Leisingera sp. NJS204: one gene and its partner. The protein of the gene in region 2 binds, or shares a complex with, the protein of the main gene of each other region. Links are inferred from orthologs where the notes say so. Each region holds a gene or a part of one and is shown on either strand. Other genes may lie near its edges.

Region 1 (10,426 bases), 2.6 Mb from region 2 along the record:
AGCGTTCCATCGCCTTGTCCACCAGCGCCTGAAGTTCGCTTTGCTCCTGATTAGAGCCTGTATGCCCCACTCCACCCAACTCCTGCGCCAGGGCCTCGCCCCTGCCAGATGAAGACAGGATCGCGATTTCATATCCCTGCTCATGAAGATGGCGGGCAGCGTCTGCGCCCATGCCGCTGCCTGCAGCGGTGAAAAGTGCAACTTTGGTCATTCTGGAACTCCTTTTCTTGGCCCCAAGGATGTCGGTTCAATCACCGCTTGACCAATCATGTCTCATCGCGCCAGACTGTAGAAAAACTACTGGCTTACCCGGATGCGCCTGCCTAACCTCAATGCCCTGCGAATGTTTGACGCCGCCGCCCGATACCTGAATTTCGGCCGGGCGGCTGAAGAGCTGCACTTGACCCAAGGCGCTGTGGCCCAGCAGGTGCGGCGGCTGGAGGCGGACCTGGGCCACAAGCTGTTCCACCGCCATGCACGCGGGCTGAGCCTGACCGACACAGGCCGCATTTACCACGCACCGGTGCGGCAGGCGCTGGCGCTAGTCCAGGACGCGACTGACAAGCTGGCCCCGGCGGTGCAGCGTGTCACCCTGTCGGTGCCGCCGTCCTTTGCCTCCAAATGGCTGGTGCCGCGGCTGCCGGAGTTCGAGGCCGCGCATCCGGATATCGACCTGCGGGTGGTGGCGGAGGAAAGCCTGACCGATTTCAAGCGGGACGGCATCGACATCGCCATCCGCCAGGGCGGCAAACCGCAGGAAAGCGGGCTGAATTACGCCCTGCTTTCGCTGGTGGATCTGGTGGCGGTGGCCAAGGATGATACGTCTCTAAATAAGGAAAAACAGCCCGAACTGGCCGGTCTTGCGACGCAAACTCTGATCCAGGACGGGCACCGGCACTGGGACCTGCTGCTGCGGCAAGAAGGCCTGGCGGCAACAGGGCGGATCCTGCTGTTTAATCAAACCGCGCTGGCGATGGATGCCGCGATGAATGGCCAGGGCATTGCGCTGGTGCCACGGATATTCCTGGGCACCCAGCCTCTCCGGATCCTGTGGCAAGCCCCACGCCAAGGGGACCAGGGGTTTTATGTGCTTTGGCCCAGCCAGAAAGGCCGGGCCAAAGCAGTTGTCGACTGGCTGCTGCGCCAGTAAATCTCAGGCCGAGGCCGTCTCCGCCCCTTCCGGCGCGCTGAGAGAGATCACCGCCAGAACCGCAGCCCCGTTCAACAGATAGAAGGCTGCGTCCAGCCCGGCAAAACCAAAGAGAAACGGTGCCGCCAGAAAGGTTAGACCGACAATCAGGTCAACCGTCAGATGCAACTTGTAGGGCAGCACCCGGATCAGACCCAGGTGGTGGTCGGTCAGTACCGTCAGGACAAATGCAGCGATGCCGGTTGCCACCGACAGCCACAACGCCAGCGGGTTGCTGTCACCAAGGCCCACCAGGAACGGCAGCCCCATCAGGGCGATGGCCACAGGGTAATCGAGATAGGCATGGATGGTACGGGTCACGAAACGCAAAGGCATGGGTCAGATCCTTGTTACTGAGAACATCCTGGCCGCGTCCTTGGCGGCTCTGACCCCAGATTGCCTTACCCAGATCGAACGGTGAATTTCAGATCATCTCACATATATTGCAGATCGTTCAGAGATCCGGCCTTGGTTGCCGTTCAAGCGGCTGCATGCTGCTGCCGGTAGGCCGCCGGCGAAATCCCCACCTGCTTGCGGAACACACGGGAAAACGCTGCCTCGGAGGCATAGCCGGCAACCTCCGCAGCATCGGCAACACTCAACCCTTGCTCCGTCAGCCCCTGGCAGGCGATCTGCATCCGCCAGCCGGTCAGGTACTGCATCGGTGTCACCTCCATCTTGGCGGTGAACTCCTGGGCAAAAGCGGTGCGCGACATGCCGGCCTCGCGGGCCAGGCCTTCAACGCTCCACTCCTGTGCCGGGGATTGGTGAAACGCGGTCAGCGCCCGCGAAATCCGCGGATCGGCAAAGCCCGCCAGTGCCGAGCCGCTGGGGCTTTGATGCTCCAGATAGGCGCGGATCGCCTGGGCGAACAACACCTCTGACAGTTTCAGCGCAATCAGGTCGCCGCCTATGCGGGTGCCATGCACCTCCGAGCCGATCATCCGCAAGGTCGCCTCGATCCAGGCGCCTGCCTCCTCGCCGTAGTTCTCGATAACAATAAAGGGCGGCAACCGGTCGATCAGCATATGCCCAGTGCCGCGCCGGCCCGGCATGGCGGCAAAGGAGAAATGGCCGCAGATCAGCTGAGTATCGCGCCCCGCGCCCTCGCCGCCGTACACCAGCACTCCGCCGCCATCGTATCCGGCCTCCTCCAGCACTTGCTCCAGCGGCAGGGCCTCCAGCGGCTGCACCTCGTTGCACAACAGCATATGCGCCGCCCCATGCGGGATCAGCACCAAATCGCCCTGTTTCAACCGCAGAGTTTCGCCGGTTGCGGGCACATGCACCTTCAGCTCGCCGCGCTGCACAAAGTGGAAGCGGGCGACGTTTTCATATGGCGGCACCTGAATCCCGAACGGCGGGGTAAAGGAGGTGCGGAAGTAAAACGTCCCTTTGAGGGAAAGCCGGGTGAGAATATCGCTAAGCAAGTCCAACATGATGCCCATGTTAGGGGTCTGGCACCCGGCGTCCATGGTTTGAGACGATCTGCAAGGGAATGTGAACGGGCGGGCAGATCACGCCTCGACGATTCCGATCTGGTAATCCAGAAACGCCCGCTGCCGGATCTCTTTCAGCGCCTGGTACTCGGCGCTCTGAAACACCCGGTCCACCGCAGCCCGGTCGGGATAGCGCACAATCGTCACCATTTCCGGCAGCGCGTCTCCGATGATGGTCTCAGAAATCTCAAAACCCTGAACAATCTCCGCCCCGACTTCCTCCAGCAGCGGCTTGGTGGTTCCCAAATACATGCTCAGCGCTTCCAGATCATCCGGGTTCACCGTTGTCAGCGCAAATACCGTGACTGCCATTATCCTCACCTGCCTTTTCAGGCCCTTATCCGCTGGCCTGCTCCGCGCCCCTCGGGCGTTATGTCACCGCATTCGCTGCAAATAAACCACTGGACTGATGTTGCGGCGCCCGGGCAAAGAAAAACCCCCGCTTGCAGGCGGGGGTTTCACGGAACTGCTGCTGGCAAAGGCGCTTAGGACCGTACCAGTTTCTCGTAATCCTCAGCAATCTCGCGGGTCAGCGCGCCGACCTCGAATTTATACGGGCCGATCTCGCCGACCGGAGTCACCTCGGCGGCGGTGCCGGTCAGCCAGCACTGTTCGAACTCTTCCATCTCTTCCGGCTTGATGCGGCGCTCATGCACAGTGATGCCCTTGTCCTTGAGCATGCCGATCACGGTCTGGCGGGTAATGCCGTTCAGAAAGCAGTCGGCCTTGGGGGTGTGCACCTCGCCGTCCTTCACGAAAAAGATGTTGGCGCCGGTTGCTTCGGCCACATAGCCGCGCCAGTCCATGAACAGCGCGTCCGAGCAGCCCTGCGCGGTCGCTTTGTGTTTGGAAATGGTGCAGATCATGTAAAGACCTGCCGCCTTGGCATGGACCGGGATGGTTTCAGGCGACGGACGTTTCCATTCGGCAATCGCCAGCTTGGCACCCTGCATCTTGGCGTCGCCATAGTAGGCGCCCCAGCCCCAGACTGCGATCGCCATCCGCACCGGGTTGGCTGCGGAGGCCACGCCCATGTCATCGCCGGAACCGCGCCAGACAAGCGCGCGGACATAGGCGTCCTGCAGGCCGGAGGCTTTCAGGGTTTCTTCCTTGGCCGCCTCGATCTGGTCGACGGTATAGGGCATCGGCATGTCCAGCGCCTCGGCGGAAGCTATCAGGCGCTCGGAATGTTCACGGCTTTTGAAGATCTTGCCGTTGTAGGCGCGCTCACCCTCAAACACCGAGGAGGCATAATGCATCGCATGGGTCAGGATATGCACCTTTGCATCCCGCCAGTCGACCAGCCCCCCATCCATCCAGATCACACCGTCGCGGTCGTCATAACCTGCCATGCCGCACTCTCCTAAAACTCTGCGGGATTTCCATTTATTGCGCACATTATGTCCGAGAGGAACATAATATTGCGTCAAAGTTGGGATTCGATACATCTTCACCCTTGGAATGTCAACAACACTGACATAAACTGCATGGCAATACAGACGAGGGGGCACCGAATGCCTGAAGGCCGGACAGGGCAGGGATACGGCGGCGAAAGCCTGCTGTTTCTGACGGATGAGCAGCTGCGCCAGGGGATCGAGGCAATGTTTTTTGCCTACCGCGGCTTTACCGCCGATCCGGACCGGATTCTGGCGGAATTGTCCTATGGCCGGGCGCATCACCGGGCGGTCCACTTTATCAACCGCTCACCCGGAACGACGGTGAACAACCTTCTCAGCATTCTGGGCGTGACCAAACAGTCGCTGAACCGGGTGCTGCGCACATTGATCGGCGACGGTTTGGTGATCAGCAAGGTGGGTGAGCTGGATAAACGCGAGCGGCATCTGTATCTGACCGAACAGGGCGCGGCGCTGGAGGCCACGCTGTCAGACGCCCAGCGCGCCCGGATGCGCGCCGCCTACAAAGATGCCGGCCCCGAGGCGGTGCAAGGTTTCAAAAAGGTGCTGGAAGCAATGATGGATGCGGATATGCGCCGTGCCTATGCCAAGTTGCGGGATTAAGGCGTATGAGCATGCATGACGCCCATCTGCTGATCATTGACGACGACGAACGCATCCGCGGGCTTTTGAAGAAATTCCTGATGCGCTCCGGCTTTCTGGTCACTGCAGCGCGCGACGCGGCCCATGCCCGCCGGGTGCTGGCGGGCTTGGATTTCGACCTGATCGTCATGGATGTGATGATGCCCGGCGAGGACGGTATCTCGCTGACAACTTCCTTGCGCGAAACGATGGCCACACCGATCCTGCTGCTGACCGCCAAGGGCGAGACTGAGGACAGGATTGCCGGACTGGAAGCTGGCGCGGATGACTACCTGCCAAAACCCTTTGAGCCCAAAGAGCTGCTGCTGCGTGTCAACGCAATCCTGCGGCGGATGCCGGACACGGTTGCACAGGAAAGTGCGCCCAAAGTGCTGCATCTGGGTGCCATCCGCTATGACATCGAACGCGGTGAAATGTGGCAGGGGGATGAGCTGATCCGCCTCACCGGCACCGAAAGCCAGTTGATGAAGATCTTCTCGGCCCAGCCCGGCGAGCCGGTCTCCCGCACCAAGCTGGTCGAGGATCTGGGCCGCGACCGCGGTCAGGCGCAGGAACGCGCGGTAGACGTGCAGATCACCCGTCTGCGCCGCAAGATCGAGCCGAACCCGAAACAGCCGCAATACCTGCAAACCGTCCGCGGCGCAGGCTACATGCTGGCCCCCGAGTAAAGCCCCAGCCTCTTCTTCTGGCCGCAAATATCCCGGGGTCCGGGGCAGCGCCCCGGGATTCCCCTTGCCGCGCAGCGCCGCGGCCCCCTAGGGTCGCGCCAAACCCCGCAGCAGGAGGATACGAGCCATGACAACCGCACTGATCACCCACGCGGATTGCCTAAATCACGTCACGCCGGACGGGCATCCGGAACAGGTGGCACGGCTTGCGCATATCCTGCACGCGCTGGAACCATTGGACCTGAAACGCGTAACCGCGCCGATGGCTGCCGAGGATGACATCCTGCGCATCCACCCTGCGGGTTATTTGTCGGACTTGCGCAAAGCCTCCCCTAGCGAAGGCTGGGCACAAATTGATGGCGACACCTTCATGTCTCCCGGCTCGCTGGATGCCGCCTTCCGCGCAGCCGGTGCAGTGGTGCGCGGTGTCGATATGGTGCTAGGCGGCGAGGTGCAGAACGCGTTTGCTGCTGTGCGCCCGCCTGGGCATCACGCGGAAACAGACACTGCAATGGGGTTTTGCCTGTTCGGCAATGCGGCACTAGCGGCGAAACACGCGCTGGACCACCATGGACTTAACCGCGTCGCGGTGGTGGATTTCGACGTGCATCACGGCAATGGTACCCAGGATCTGCTGTGGGACGAGGCGCGCGCTCTGGTGATCACCAGCCAGCAGATGCCACTCTGGCCCGGCTCCGGCCGCCCTGAGGAGGACGGCGCCCATGGCAATATCCTGAACATGCCGCTGGCACCGGGATCGGGCCGCACTGAAATGCAGGCGGCCTATGAAGGCCAGGCATTCCCGCGCCTGCGTGCCTTCAAGCCAGAGTTGATTATCATTTCGGCAGGCTTTGACGCCCATCAGGACGATCCGCTTGCCAGCCTCAACTGGGCAACAGAAGATTTCGCCTGGATCACTGCCGAACTGTGCAGACTTGCAAGTGAACTGTGCCAGGGCCGTATCGTCTCGACTTTGGAAGGCGGATATGATCTGAACGCGCTGGCCGCCGCAACGCGCGCGCATGTGGAAGAATTGATAAAGGCACCGGCATGACTGAGACCCGCAACGAGCCCCCCGTGGACCAGATGAGCTTTGAACAGGCGATGCGTGAGCTGGAAGGCGTGGTGGACCAGCTGGAGCGCGGCGACGTGGCGCTGGATGCCTCAATCGCGCTTTACGAACGCGGTGCTGCGCTGAAGAAACGCTGCGAGGATGAGCTGAAACGCGCCGAGGAAAAGGTTGCCGCCATTACGCTGGATGCAAACGGCACCCCCAAGGGCACCCAGCCGCTGGATGCCGGCTGAGCCATGACCGCCGCAGCAGACGCCCGAACGCGCCCCTTTGCAGATGCGTTGAAAAACGCACAGGCCAGCATCACCGCACATATGGAAATGCGGCTGGCAGGCAGCGACAAGCTGCATACTGCGATGCGCTACGCCATCACCGGCGGCAAGATGCTGCGCGGCTTTCTGGTGCTGGAAAGCAGCCGTCTGCACGGTGTCCCGGCTGAAGCTGCCCTTGAGGCAGCGCTCGCTATTGAATGCATCCACGCTTATTCGCTGGTACATGACGACCTGCCCTGCATGGACGATGACGACCTGCGCCGCGGCCAGCCTACTGTGCACAAAAAATGGGATGAGGCGATGGCAGTTCTTGCCGGCGACAGCCTGCAGGCCTTTGCCTTTGAGCTGCTGGCAGACCCCAAGGCTGGCCCCCACGCCCTGACCCTGATCCGCGGCCTGGCGCAGTCCTCCGGCAAAGACGGCATGGTGTCGGGCCAGATGCTGGACATAGCGGCAGAGACCGCCGATGCGCCGCTGACGCTGGAGCAGATCACCAGGCTGCAGGGCCGCAAGACTGGATGCCTTATCGAATGGTCCGCCACTGCCGGCGCGGTGCTGGCGGGCGAAGACCCTGCGCCGCTGCGGCAATACGCACGCGCCCTTGGCCTTGCCTTCCAGATCGCCGACGACATCTTGGATGTGGAAGGCGATGCCGCCAAGGTCGGCAAGGCCGTGCGCAAGGATGCCGATGCCGGCAAGGCAACCTTTGTCTCGCTGCTCGGTCTGGCGGAGGCAAAAGCCCGCGCACAGTCCTTGTGCGACGAGGCCTGCACCGCGCTGTCACCTTATGGTGAGGATGCAGCAACCTTGAAGGCAGCCGCGCGTTTCGTTATTGCGCGCGACAGCTAACACCGCGCGCCACGCCCCGGCACCCTGCCCGGCGCAGCCCAAGGAGACACCATGTCCGACCGGCCCAAGACCCCGCTTCTGGACCAGATTACCCGCCCCGCGGATCTGAAGGGGCTGACGGATGCGCAACTGGTGCAAGTGGCGCAGGAACTGCGGCAGGAAACCATTGCTGCGGTTTCCGTCACCGGCGGCCATCTGGGTGCAGGCCTGGGTGTGGTGGAGCTGACCACCGCCCTGCACGCAGTCTTTGACACCCCGCGGGACAAGGTGATCTGGGACGTCTCCCACCAGTGTTATCCGCATAAGATCCTGACCGGGCGCCGCGACCGTATCCGTACCCTGCGGATGAAGGACGGCCTCAGCGGTTTCACCAAACGTTCCGAGTCGCCCTACGATCCGTTTGGCGCCGCCCATAGTTCCACCTCGATCAGCGCCGCGCTTGGCTTTGCGGTGGCGCGCGACCTCGGTGGTGTGATCCCCGAGGGCAACGGCGACGCTATCGCGGTGATCGGCGACGGCTCGATGTCGGCCGGCATGGCGTTTGAAGCGATGAACAACGCAGGCCATCTGGGCAAGCGGCTGATCGTCATCCTGAACGACAATGAAATGTCGATCGCTCCGCCCGTTGGCGCGCTGTCGTCTTATCTCTCACGCCTCTACGCAGGCGAACCCTTCCAGGAGCTGAAGGCCGCCGCCAAGGGGGCCGTCTCGCTGCTGCCCGAACCCTTCCGCGAGGGCGCCAAACGCGCCAAGGACATGCTGAAAGGCATGGCCGTCGGCGGCACTCTGTTCGAAGCCTTGGGGTTTTCCTACCTCGGCCCCATCGACGGGCATGACATGGATCAGCTGCTGCCAGTGCTGCGCACGGTCAAGGCCCGGGCCACCGGTCCGATCCTGATCCATGTGCTGACCAAAAAGGGCAAGGGCTACGCCCCGGCAGAAGCTGCCCGCGACAAGGGCCACGCCACCGCCAAATTCGACATGGTGACGGGGGAGCAGAAGACGGCGCCCTCCAACGCGCCCTCCTATACCTCGGTGTTCGGCAACGAGCTGGTGAAGCTCGCAGCCGCGGACGACAAGATCTGCGCCGTGACCGCGGCGATGCCCGACGGCACCGGGTTGAACCTGATGGCCGAACGCTACCCCTCGCGCACCTTTGACGTCGGCATTGCCGAACAGCACGGCGTGACCTTTGCCGCTGCATTAGCGGCCGGCGGCATGAAGCCGTTTTGCGCGATGTATTCCACTTTTCTGCAGCGCGGCTATGACCAGGTGGTGCATGACGTGGCGATCCAGCGTCTGCCGGTTCGCTTTGCCATCGACCGCGCCGGTCTGGTGGGCGCCGATGGTGCCACCCACGCAGGCAGCTTCGACATTGGCTATATGGCAAACCTGCCTGGCATGGTGGTGATGGCTGCCGCCGACGAGGCCGAGCTGGCCCATATGGTCGCCACCGCCGCTGCCCATGACGACGGCCCCATCGCCTTCCGCTATCCCCGCGGCGAGGGCGAAGGCGTCGAGATGCCCGAAACCCCGGAAGTGCTGGAGATCGGCAAGGGCCGGATGATCCAAGCGGGCAAACGCGTGGCGCTCTTGTCCTTCGGCACCCGCCTGGGCGAGGTGCGAAAGGCCGCCGAAGCATTGGCGGCCAAGGGCATCACCCCAACCATCGCCGACGCCCGCTTTGCCAAACCGCTGGACCGCGATCTGATCCTCCAGCTGGCTGCGGATCACGAGGCACTGATCACCATCGAGGAAGGCGCAGTGGGCGGTTTCGGCTCCCATGTCGCACAGCTGCTAGCCGAGGAAGCCGTGTTCGACAGCGGCCTCAAGTACCGCTCCATGGTGCTGCCCGATACCTTTATCGACCAGGCCAGCCCTGCGGATATGTACGAGGTCGCGGCCATGAACGCGCCGCAGATCGAAGCCAAGGTGCTGGAGGTGCTGGGCGTGGCAACAATTGGCGAGAAGCGGGCATAACTCACACCCTTTTCATACCTGTTTCTTGCAGCATTCAGACTAAGGGCAATCGAACCCATTCTGGATTTGCGTTGTGCTATCTGTATCCGGTTACTGTGCAAAAAAACCGGTAAATACCCGCTGACATGCCCGTGTTCAGCTTGCGTACCAATGCTGCAATCTGATCATCCCCCAGCAGATAGACAGGCAGTTTATCCAGGTTCATCACGGCGAAATTCATCAGCATCGCCCGCTTGGCGAAAACTGCGAAACCAAACACAACATCTATCTTTCGTGCAAAGGATTGCTGTTCCCACAGCTGATCCATCACACCCGGAAACTGCTGGTTGATCCGTGCATAAAGCCGGCCCAGTGTCCTGAAGTTAAACAGCACAAAGATCAGATGCAGAATGCCCAATCCTAAACCCCCGGCGGCTCCGCAGGCGGCACAAAGCTCTCCATGTCCTCGGCCTCCAGCACTGCCCGCAGCCCCTCGCGATAGGTAGGATAAAGCAGCTTCACACCCAGCTCTTCCTTGATGCGGAGGTTGCGGACGCGCTTGTTCTCTCCATAGAAACTGCGCGCCATAGGGGTCATGCCAGCCTCGTCAAAGGGCACTTCGGCGGGCACCGGCAGGCCCAGCAGTTCTGCTGCATGGCCCAGCACATCCTGCGGCGGCGCCGGATCATCGTCGCAGACGTTGAAAATGGCACCGGGGCGGGGCTGCGCAATGGAGGCCGCCAGCACCTGGGCAATGTCCTCCACATGAATGCGGGAAAACACCTGACCCGGCTTGATGATCCGCCGCGCCTTGCCCGCCATCAGCTTTGCAAAGGGGCCGCGGCCGGGACCGTAGATGCC
Region 2 (10,431 bases):
CGCCCGCAAGACCGGGCAGTTCTATGGCGCGGATGAACGCGCCCGGCTGGCAGTGGACCAATGGCTGATGTGGCAGATGGGCGGGGTCGGGCCGATGGCGGGCCAGGCGCACCATTTCCTGAAATACGCGCCCGAGGATCTGCCCTATGCCAAAGACCGCTACCGGAACGAGGTGGCCCGCCTTTACGGAGTTCTGGACCGGCAGCTGGCGGAGAATGAGTATGTGGCGGGACCGGACTGCACAATTGCCGATATGGCGGTCTGGCCCTGGGCCTCGCTGTGGGAAGGCCAGCAGCAGGTAGTGGAGGACAAACCGCATCTCGCCCGCTGGCTGGAGCTGATGTGGTCCCGCCCTGGTGTGGTAGCGGGCCGGGCGCTGCATGCAGAGCTACGCGGCGACCGCTCGGACACCAAGGCGCAGCAGGTGTTGTTTGGCAATTGATGCAAAAAGGGCGCCTGCGGCGCGGGTATTTAAGACCAGAAAGAAGCGATGCCGCAGCGCAGCGCAGGTGCGCTGCCCGGCCCAAGGCTTTGCGCCTCATCCTGGATGAGGGGCAAAGGCGCGGGAGCCCGCCCCTGTCAGCCGCAGATTACTCCGCTGGTCCGGCCTCTTCCTCGATCCCGAATTTCTGCAACAGCTGCCCCTGCATCATGAAGAAGGCAAACATCGCCACCGGCAGGCCGAAGGTTTTGAAATAGACCCAGGTGTCGGTGCTTTGGGTCCGCCAGATCAGCTCGTTTGCCACCGCCAGGCCAAAGAAAAAAACGCACAGCCGCCGGGTCAGGATCATCCAGCCCTCCTGCTGCAGCGGCATGACTTCCTCCATCACCACCTTCAGCCAGCTTTGCCCGCGCATAAGACCGATGCCCAGAAGCCCGCCGAACAGCAGATACAGCATCGTCGGCTTCATCTTGATGAACCGGTCGTCGTTGAACCACACCGACATGCCGCCGAACAGCACCACCAGCACCAGGGTCGCGAATTGCATCCGCGACAGATGCCCGGTCAGCTTCCACAGGGCGAGCGTGGACGCCACCATCAGCGGAATAAACGCCGCGGTGATCACGATAAAGCCCTTGTACTCATGGCCGCTGATCAGAAACACCTCATCCTTCAGCTTCAGATATCCGATGAAAAAGATGACAATCGGGCCCAATTCCAACAGCATCTTCAGGGTCGGGTTGATCTTCTTTGCGGCCATGGGGCCTCCTGTCAGTTCTGCGCGCGGTCTCAGCCGCCAATTTCCACTATCACGGCGCCCAGCGCGATCAAAGCCATCAAGGCAATCCGGCGCGGCCCCACGGTTTCCTTCAGCACCAGCCAGCCGATGAGGGCGGCAAACACGGTGGAGGTCTCGCGCAGCACCGCCGCCTCCCCGACCTTGTCCAGCCTTGTGGCCAGCATGATCGCACCAAAGGACGCAAAGGCGAGCAGCCCGCCAAAGAAGCCACGGACCATCAGCGGCCCAGGTGCCGGCGGCGCGGGCATTCGCCGCCAGCGGGTAAAGGCAATCACCGGAAACACCAGCCCGTCGATCATGAAGAACCACGCCAGAAAGGTGAACGGATCCGCGGTCGCCCGGATGCCATAGGCGTCATATGTGGTGTAGCCCGCCACAAACAACCCAGTGATCACCGCCAGCACCAGCGCCGGCACCAGCGTGTCGCGGTTCACCGTCAGGTAGCGGTAGTTGTACCCCGCCAGACCGAAGATCCCGGCCAGCAGCACCGCCACCCCCAGCCATTGCACCGGGGTGAACAGCTCGCCGAACAGGAAAAAGGAACCGATCACCGTGAACAGCGGCCCGGTCCCGCGCACCACCGGGTAGACCACGGTGTAGCTGCCCTTGGTGTAGGCCAGCGCCTGGAACAGTTTGTAAAAGACGTGGATCACCCAGGCGACAGCGAAGATCAGCCACATATGCGGCTCCGGCCAAGGCACCACAAACAGCGCAAAGGGCGCCGCCATCACGCAGTAGGAAAAATCAATCGCCCCGCGCGACAGCCAGGGATCATGCCGACCCTTCTGCAGCGCGCCGAAGACCGCATGCAGGAATGCGGCCCAGATGGCCAGAAACAGCGCTGCCTGGTGCCCGGCCTCGGTGCCTTCCAGGGAGATCAGCCACTCGCTCAAATCAGCCGCCTTTGCGCTGGAGGAAGGCGCCGGGGGTTTTCCACCCCCGGTCCCCCGGAGGATACTTCCGGCCAGAGGAAGAAATGGATCAGGACTTTTCCAAACCGGTCAGAGCGGCGGCGAACTCCCCGGGATCGAAGGGGGCGAGGTCGTCGATCTGCTCACCCACACCGATGGCGTGGATCGGCAGGCCGAACTTGTCCGCCAGCGCCACCAGCACGCCGCCCTTGGCGGTGCCGTCCAGCTTGGTCATCACCAGGCCTGAGACATCCGCCAGTTTCTGGAAGGTACCCACCTGGCTCAGCGCGTTCTGGCCAGTGGTCGCATCCAGCACCAGCAGGGTGTTATGCGGTGCTGTTTCATCCTTCTTGCGGATCACCCGGACAATTTTCGACAGCTCTTCCATCAGATCGGCCCGGTTCTGCAGCCGGCCGGCGGTGTCGATCATCAGGAGGTCTGCGCCGTCTTCCTGCGCGCGTGTCATCGCATCAAACGCCAGCGAGGCCGGGTCGGAGCCTTCGGGTGCTGTCAGCACCGGCACGCCCGCACGGTCGCCCCAGACCTGCAATTGTTCCACCGCCGCGGCGCGGAATGTGTCGCCTGCGGCAATCACCACCTTCTTGCCGGCACCTTTGAACTGGCTGGCCAGCTTGCCGATGGTGGTCGTCTTGCCGGAGCCGTTGACCCCGACCACCAGCACCACCTGCGGGCGCTTTGCATAGATCGGCAGCGGTTTGGCCACCGGCTCCATGATGCGCGCAACTTCCTGCGCCAGCAGTTCCTTGATCTCGCGGGAGGACACCTTCTTGCCCATCCGCCCCTCGGCCAGGTTAGCGGTCACGCGCAGTGCCGTATCCACCCCCATGTCAGCAGCAATCAGCAGCTCTTCCAGCTGCTCCAGCATGCCGTCATCCAGCGCCCGGCGCGGTTCGGCAACAGCACTGCGGCCCATAAGACGGCCCAGAAGGCCCGGGGACTTTTTCTGTGGCTCAGGGTCCGCTGCGGGTGCCGGTTCAGGTGCGGCGGCAGGCTGCGGAGCGGGCTCAGGCGCCGGTTGCGGCTCAGGTTCCGGTTGTTGCGGCGCCGGATGCGGCACAGGCGCCGGGGCGGGCTGTTCAGGCGTGACAGCCGGTGTGTCTGTCAGTGCTTCCAGCGCCTCGGCTGCACTGTCCTCCGCCCCCTCCTCGACAATCGCATCGAGCCCCTGCTCGAGCTTGGAGGAGGATTTGAACAGCCGCTCCTTGAGCTTTGAGAAAAACGCCATCTTGGTCTCCGCAAAAGGGTCTGCCCCCCACCTAATGCGGATTTACCCGGAGTGCAAAGCGCAAGGCGCCGCCGGGTTCAGGAAAATGCAGCCAGAAACCCGGCTTGCGCCCCCCAATACAGCACCCAGACCGCATATGGCGTGATCCGCCGCAGCGGGTGCTCTGCGCTCAGGACAAAGGTTTCCGCCGCCAGGATCATGTCCGACAGCATGAAGGCACAAGCCGCGGCAAAGACCCAGGTGCCAAACGGAAGCGTCAGCGCCGCGGCACCCATGCCCAGGATGATCGGGATATAGGCCAGTACCGGCCCCTTCAGCGCGCCCGCCCGCGGTGCCAGAACCTGCGTCATGATCAGGCCAAGCACCAGCAACCCGGCAGCGATCAGCGCAGCCGGCATGTGCAGGAGACCGGATGGATCACTGTCCGGACGGGTCAGGAACAGCGCCGCATAAGCCAGATGCCCTGCGGCAAAGGCCCCCACGCCCGCCATGAAGGCGCTTTCGCCGTCGCGCGACAGAAAAAGATCCCCCAGCGCGCAAAGACCAAGCGCCAGCACCAGCAGCAGCGGTGCCCCTGCCAGCCCGGCGCCAAGCGCCAGAAGCGCAACCGCTGCGGTCTTTGCCAGGCTGCGCAGAATACCGGGCGGCTGCGCGGTCAGACCCAAATACCCGGCGGCGCAGAGCGCTGCCCCTGCCGCCGCCACTTGCATCATCATGGCCCTGTCTCCCTGCCCGTTTGCATCAGTTGGCCGCAAGACAGCCGCCGGGTCAAAGGTGACCAAACGGGAGCCTGGCAGCGCCGCTCCGCTTTACGGCCCGTTTGCTGCCCGTATTTGCAGCCGGCGTGTTTCCCTTGGCCGGGACCCGGACACTCTGGCACAGTGACCCCATGCGCTGCCTGATGCTGATTCCCCTGGTTGCCGCCCTCAATGGGCCGTTGCGTGCTGCCGAGCCGCTGAACGCCGACCAATTCGACCGCTACACTCAGGGCCGCACCCTGTTTTATGGCTTTGGCGGCAGTATGTACGGGGTAGAGCGCTATCTGCCCGGGCGGCGGGTGGTCTGGTCCTTTCTGGACGGCAGATGCCAGGAGGGCAGCTGGTACGAGGACGCAGGCCGGATCTGTTTTGTCTATGAAAACCGGGGCGATCCGCAGTGCTGGAGCTTTGAAATCACCCCCGGCGGGCTGACTGCCCGGTTTGAGGATGACCCGGCCTCGACCGAATTATACGAGGCCGAAGACATCGGCGAGGAAATGCTGTGCTACGGCCCGGACGCCGGTGTCTGAGGCGGGCTGGGTATTTCAGACCAGAAAGAAGCTAGAACAGCGAGCCCTGACCGCCGCCGGACGGTTTCGCTGCAGCGGTCAGGGAACCAGGATCCGCGATGCCCTCCTCCAGGTCCAGCATGCCGTCGGCAAATTCGATCTGCAACGGGCCGGCCTTGGCCGCAGCGGCCTTGGTGGTGAGGATCCCGGCGCCCGAACGCACCACCGCATAGCCGCGCTCCAGCGTGGATTTGTAGCTTAGGATCTCCAGCTGGCGGCCTGCGGCAGAGAGGTTTTGGCGCTGGCGGTCGAGACGCAGCGACTGTGCCGCATCCAGCCGCTGCGCCAGACGGCCCAGCGCGTCCTTGCGGGCTGTGATCTCGCGCTGGATCGGGCGCAGGGTCAGGCGGGAGGACAGGTTTTGCAGCCGGTCGCGGCGGCCTTGCACCAATTGGCGCAGGGTGGCGGGGCGTAAGCTGGCAGCTGTTTCACTCAGATACACCCGGCGGCGCTGCACACCGGAGATCAGCGCGCCCGGCAGCCGGTCGGAAATCCGGTCGAGCCGCTGGCGCGGGGTTTCCAGCAACGTGTCGGGCTTGGGCAGCGCGCGGGCCAGATCATTCAGCCGCTGGCGCCGCTGCTGCACCGCCTGGCCTGCGGCGCGGGTGAGCCGCGCGCCCTGGGTCTCGGCCCAGGCCATCAGTTCCAGCCGTACAGGAACCGCCAGTTCCGCCGCCGCCGTCGGCGTCGGCGCCCGGCGGTCGGAGACAAAATCAATCAGCGTGGTATCCGTCTCATGCCCCACCGCCGAGATCAGCGGGATCTTCGAGGCCGCCGCAGCCCGCGCTACGATCTCCTCGTTGAAGCCCCAAAGATCCTCGATCGAGCCGCCGCCGCGGGCGACAATGATCAGATCGGGCCGCGGCAGCGCGCCGCCAGGGGTCAGACGGTTGAAACCTTCGATGGCGCGGGCCACTTCGCCTGCACAGTTCTGTCCTTGGACAGCCACCGGCCAGACCAGCACCTTGCGCGGGAAACGGTCGCGCAACCGGTGCAGGATATCGCGGATCACCGCGCCCGACGGCGATGTCACCACGCCGATGATCTGCGGAAGGTATGGCAGCGGCGCTTTGCGTTCCGGGGCAAACAGCCCCTCTGCCTCCAGCTGTTTTTTGCGCTTTTCCAGCAGCGCCATCAGCGCGCCCTGGCCCGCAACCGCAACTTCGTCCACATTCATGTTGTATTTGGACTGGGCGCCGAATGCGGTCAGCCGGCCGGTGACGACCACCTCCAGCCCCTCCTCGGGCACCACCGACAGGCTGGAAACCTGCCCTTTCCAGGTGGTGCATGCCAGCACCGAGCGGTCGTCCTTGATATCGTAGTACAAATGCCCGGAGCGCGCCTTGAACACACGCCCCACCTCACCCTTGACCCGGATGCGGCCGAAGGTGCCCTCCAGCGTGCGCTTCACCTCGCCGGAGAGTTCCGAGACGGTGAATTCGGGCGCGTTCTGCCCCGGTTTTGGATCATCAAACAGATCGGACATTGCGGGGCTGCTCTCCTGCGGCTTGCGGCTGGTCTTGTTTTGAATTCGCGCGCAGCATAGAACCCGCCGCAAGCAAGGCAAGCCCCGGACAGCACCGGGACGCCTCTCGGCTCAGTCAGATCGGAGTAGACGCAGATGAACATCCTTATCCTTGGCAGCGGCGGGCGCGAACACAGCTTGGCCTGGGCGGTGATGCAGAACCCGAAATGCGACAAGCTGATCGTGGCGCCGGGCAACGCAGGGATCGCGCAGATCGCCGATTGCGCGTCGTTTGATACCGAGGATGGCGGTGCCGTAGCCGGTTTTGCCGAGGAAAACGCCATTGATTTCGTGATTATCGGCCCCGAAGCGCCGCTGGCTGCAGGGGTGGCTGACCGCCTGCGCGAGGCAGGTCTCTTGGTGTTCGGCCCGTCTGAGGCGGCGGCGAAGCTGGAAGCCTCCAAAAGCTTTACCAAGGAAGTCTGCGACGCAGCGAATGCGCCCACCGCTGGCTATGGCCATTTCACCGAGGCAGAGGCTGCCAAGGCGCATGTGCGCGAACACGGCGCACCCACTGTGGTCAAGGCCGACGGGCTGGCCGCCGGCAAAGGCGTGATCATCGCAATGACCGAGGACGAAGCCATCGCCGCCATCGACGACATGTTCGGCGGCGCCTTTGGCGGGGCCGGCGCCGAGGTGGTGATCGAGGAGTTCATGGAAGGCGAAGAGGCGTCCTTGTTTGTGCTGGTGGACGGTGAGGACGTACTGGCGATCGGTTCGGCCCAGGATCACAAGCGCGTGGGTGAAGGCGACACCGGCCCCAACACCGGCGGCATGGGCGCCTACTCCCCCGCCCCGGTTCTGTCCGCTGAAGTCGAAGCCCGCGCGATGGAAGACATCGTCAAGCCCACCATGCGGGTGATGGCCGAGCGCGGCATGCCTTATCAGGGCGTGCTTTATGCCGGTCTGATGATCCAGGACGGGCAGCCCCGGCTGGTGGAATACAACGTCCGCTTTGGCGATCCGGAATGCCAGGTGCTGATGATGCGCCTGGGCGCGCAGGCGCTGGACCTGATGCACGCCGCGGCTGAGGGCCGCCTGGCTGAGGCGCAGGTGAACTGGGGCGACGACCATGCGATCACGGTGGTAATGGCCGCTGAGGGCTATCCCGGATCTTACCAAAAAAGGTCGGAAATCAAGGGGCTGAAGGCCCTGCCCGAGGACAGCAGCAACATGGTCTTTCACGCCGGTACCAAGGCAGAAAACGGCAAGGTGCTGGCAGCCGGCGGCCGGGTTTTGAACGTGACCGCCCGCGGTGAAACCCTGCAGGAGGCCCGCGACCGCGCCTATGCGATGGTTGACGGGGTTGATTGGCCGCAAGGGTTCTTCCGCCGCGACATCGGCTGGCGCGCGCTGGACTGAGCATCTGTCCCGGCGGCGGCTCTCCCGCCTGTTCCCGGTCAATCGCAGATTGACAGTCTCAGTTGGGCGTGGCCGGGCGCAAATGCGCCCGGCGCGGCGGTATTGTTCCACCAGCCCGCAGTATCCCGACCGGAGCATTGCGGTACTCTGGACTTCAGTCAGAAGCGGGATGCAGCGAAGCAATAAGAACTGTCCAAGGCGGCAAAGGCCGGCACTTGCAGGAAAGCGGCATGCCTAGCCATTCCCTCTCTGCGGCTTCTCATGCTGTCTGCACCGCTTGCCTTCTGCTATTGGCCAGCCGGGAGTATTTCCGGCCCGCCCTCTGGGTGGCCCAGCTGTGAAACAGCCCCGCCGGGTCAAGGCTGGCGATCCGCGGCGTGCCGGCCCTGACCCGGCGCAGCTTTGCCTATATCGACGGGCGCATTGATCAGCCATCTTCCATGCACCGGCTGACGGTGGATCTAAGGAAGGATCTCTATCTGGTCGGCAGCAAGATCCGGGCCGCCAGAAGCCTGCATGCGGCTTGCATATTCCTGATATCAAAGACGGACCGCCTGTATCTGGGCAAATTGGCAGCCGATCCGGCCCGACACGGATCGGGCCGGGCAAGGCAGATAGAGGACCTGGCGGCAAAGCGAGTCAGGGATCCCGGCCTGCCGGCGCTTGAGTTGCTAACGAGGGTCGAACTTGTGGAAAATCACCGCAGCTTCGACCGGCTGGGATTTTTCAAGACCGCAGAAGGCGCTTATCCCGGCTGCAGCAGGGTGACCGGCATCACCATGCGCCTAGCGCTATAGCGCCGGCCTTCTGAGCCGGGCGAAACTATTGCTGCTCCACAGCCAAAGCGCAGCCGACGGGTCAGAAGAGCGACAGAATCGGATCGCTGATCCCGCTGTTGAAAGGCGCGTTGAGATCTGCCAGCATCAAGAACCTGTTGCGGAATTCATCCAGTTTCCCGGCTTCGAGAAAATCTGCAGGATGGGTGGTTCCAAAAGCAGCAAACGAGCGCTCCTTCATCTCCTCCACCTGCCTGTCAACATCCAGCTGGCCGAAACCTGATGGCAGCGCCAGCGCGCTTTCAAAAATCGTTTTCAGCGGCGGCGAACCGATAATGCCGTACCAATGGGCGTTTTCGCTGCCGCCTGCATCAGCAACGGTTTGCAGCTCGCGCTCAAAGGCCAGCGCCAGGCGCATGTTCTGATCGCTCTCACCGATCTCAATTTCAAACTGGCGGGTGGTGTAAAGCTCGGAAAGTTGCTCGGCAAAGCCTTCAGGATACTCCCGGCCGGTTTCCCCCCCATTGAAGGAAAACGCATGAGCCATGGCCTTCAGGCCGGTGTCGTAATGCAAGTTTGCATATGACGTGCTGGACGACAGGTCAGATTCAAAGGCACGGATCACGGTGTCAAAATCCAGGCTCCGTTTGCTCTGGCCGAAGATATCCAGCGTCGCATTAAACAAGCTTATATCAAAGACCAGCTCCCTTGGGTCGGAGAAGGTGCCCAGCTTGTCCGTGATGTCATCGGAAAACACCTGCATCTTGCTGACATGATCCGGCCAGCCGTTCTGGAACGCGTCAGCAAAGTCATAGTAGGCAGCATTTTCCGGCTGGTTCACATAGGAGTTCGGGTCTGACAAATCGGATTCCAGAATCTGGCGCAGCTCAGCCTCGTCCCTGCCAAAAAGGCCGAATGTATCCAGCGCATGCTCCAGAACCTCAGGGTTTGACAACAGCTCATCCGGATCGGTCATTTCATTGATATCCGGCCAGCCGAACCCAAAGGCCTCTGAGACCGCAAGATACCTAGTGTCCTCCAGCTGGTTCACAAAGGAATCTGGATCGGTGGTATCTGAATTCAGAACCCGGCGCAGGAAATCGGGGCTGGTGCGTTCCAGATCAAAGGTCTCGATGACAGCTTGCAGAAGGTTCTCATCCTCCAGCAGCTCATCCGCGCTTGCCAGGCCGTCGGTATGTTCGTTGAACTCCCCGACCAGCGCCTGAATGCTGTTGTCATACACCGGCGGCTTGTTGAAACTGAATTGCTGGGCAAACTCGGTATATTTGGGATTGCTCAGCTTGTTGACAAAGGAGTCCGGGTCTTCCAAGTCGGATTCCAGAACTTTCTGCAGAAAGAACTGATTATTTTCGAGGCCTTCAAGGCCAACATTGCCGAGCGCCTTGCGCAATAGGGTGCCGTTTGCCAGCAAATCATCCGGCGAGGCGACACTGGCAAATTCAGCGCCCGCCTTGGCGGTGGGAAGCGTCGGGCCATCCGGACTGTTGAAGCCAAAGGTTTCCGCCAGCGCCTGATACCGGACGTCGTTGAGCCGGTTCACAAAAGAGCCCGAGTCGCTGACATCGGATTCGAGCACTTTCTTGATGAATGCTCTGTTGCCGATATCCTCGTCCAGACCAAAGGCGCCCAGTGTCACGGTCAGCAGGTTGTAGTCATCCAGCAACTCGTCCGCAGTCTGAATCCCGGTGATTTTTTGATTGAAGTCCTGCACCGTCCGATCGATGACCGGCGACTTCTCATAAATTTCCTGCTGCTGGTCGCGGGTCCGCTGCAGGAAGGTCCACCCGCTGATACCGGTGCCCAACACATATGGTGTAAAGCTCACGCGCCTGTCTCCTGTAAAACCGGCCCAGACAGTTAACCGCCTGGCGCCGCTCGTCAGGGGCAAGGTAACCAAAGGTGATGAATAAATATGAAACACCGCGCAAAAACCGGGTTGGACGCGGCGCAACAGGCCTGTCATTCCTGTCGGCAACGGCGGCAAGCACTCCTGCCTGTTCCAGCCCATCCTTGCGGATGCCC

What was found.
Region 1: the proteins of xseA (region 2) and ETW24_RS19395 are in contact, whole or in part, in a cryo-EM structure (PDB 8TXR), measured with the Escherichia coli proteins. The link is inferred for Leisingera sp. NJS204 from one-to-one orthologs.

The regions. Positions count from the first base shown.
Region 1 is NZ_CP035417.1:3,980,095-3,990,520, forward strand. The notes cover bases 5,162-8,090. They hold ETW24_RS19395 (exodeoxyribonuclease VII small subunit), read left to right. Parts: upstream 5,162-6,463; coding sequence 6,464-6,718; downstream 6,719-8,090. Other genes in these bases: ETW24_RS19385 (response regulator), read left to right, coding at 5,162-5,413; ETW24_RS19390 (histone deacetylase family protein), read left to right, coding at 5,541-6,467; ETW24_RS19400 (polyprenyl synthetase family protein), read left to right, coding at 6,722-7,606; dxs (1-deoxy-D-xylulose-5-phosphate synthase), read left to right, coding at 7,658-8,090. In the rest of the region: ETW24_RS19350 (SDR family oxidoreductase), read right to left, coding at 1-211; ETW24_RS19355 (LysR substrate-binding domain-containing protein), read left to right, coding at 344-1,150; ETW24_RS19360 (hypothetical protein), read right to left, coding at 1,154-1,525; ETW24_RS19365 (AraC family transcriptional regulator), read right to left, coding at 1,669-2,628; ETW24_RS19370 (DUF1330 domain-containing protein), read right to left, coding at 2,707-3,000; ETW24_RS19375 (branched-chain amino acid aminotransferase), read right to left, coding at 3,174-4,040; ETW24_RS19380 (MarR family winged helix-turn-helix transcriptional regulator), read left to right, coding at 4,203-4,706; more of ETW24_RS19385, read left to right, coding at 4,712-5,161; more of dxs, read left to right, coding at 8,091-9,586; ETW24_RS19410 (hypothetical protein), read right to left, coding at 9,663-9,983; ETW24_RS19415 (SDR family oxidoreductase), read right to left, coding at 9,986-10,426. UniProt on the Escherichia coli protein: Bidirectionally degrades single-stranded DNA into large acid-insoluble oligonucleotides, which are then degraded further into small acid-soluble oligonucleotides.
Region 2 is NZ_CP035417.1:1,378,887-1,389,317, reverse strand. What follows is about bases 3,965-6,898. They hold xseA (exodeoxyribonuclease VII large subunit), read right to left. Parts: upstream 6,212-6,898; coding sequence 4,718-6,211; downstream 3,965-4,717. Other genes in these bases: purD (phosphoribosylamine--glycine ligase), read left to right, coding at 6,347-6,898; ETW24_RS06805 (hypothetical protein), read left to right, coding at 4,300-4,686; ETW24_RS06810 (lysoplasmalogenase), read right to left, coding at 3,965-4,108. In the rest of the region: ETW24_RS06830 (glutathione S-transferase N-terminal domain-containing protein), read left to right, coding at 1-442; ETW24_RS06825 (inner membrane-spanning protein YciB), read right to left, coding at 591-1,202; ETW24_RS06820 (DMT family transporter), read right to left, coding at 1,232-2,134; signal recognition particle-docking protein FtsY, read right to left, coding at 2,223-3,398; more of ETW24_RS06810, read right to left, coding at 3,476-3,964; more of purD, read left to right, coding at 6,899-7,612; ETW24_RS06790 (N-acetyltransferase), read left to right, coding at 7,990-8,409; ETW24_RS06785 (DUF1217 domain-containing protein), read right to left, coding at 8,471-10,234. UniProt on the Escherichia coli protein: Bidirectionally degrades single-stranded DNA into large acid-insoluble oligonucleotides, which are then degraded further into small acid-soluble oligonucleotides.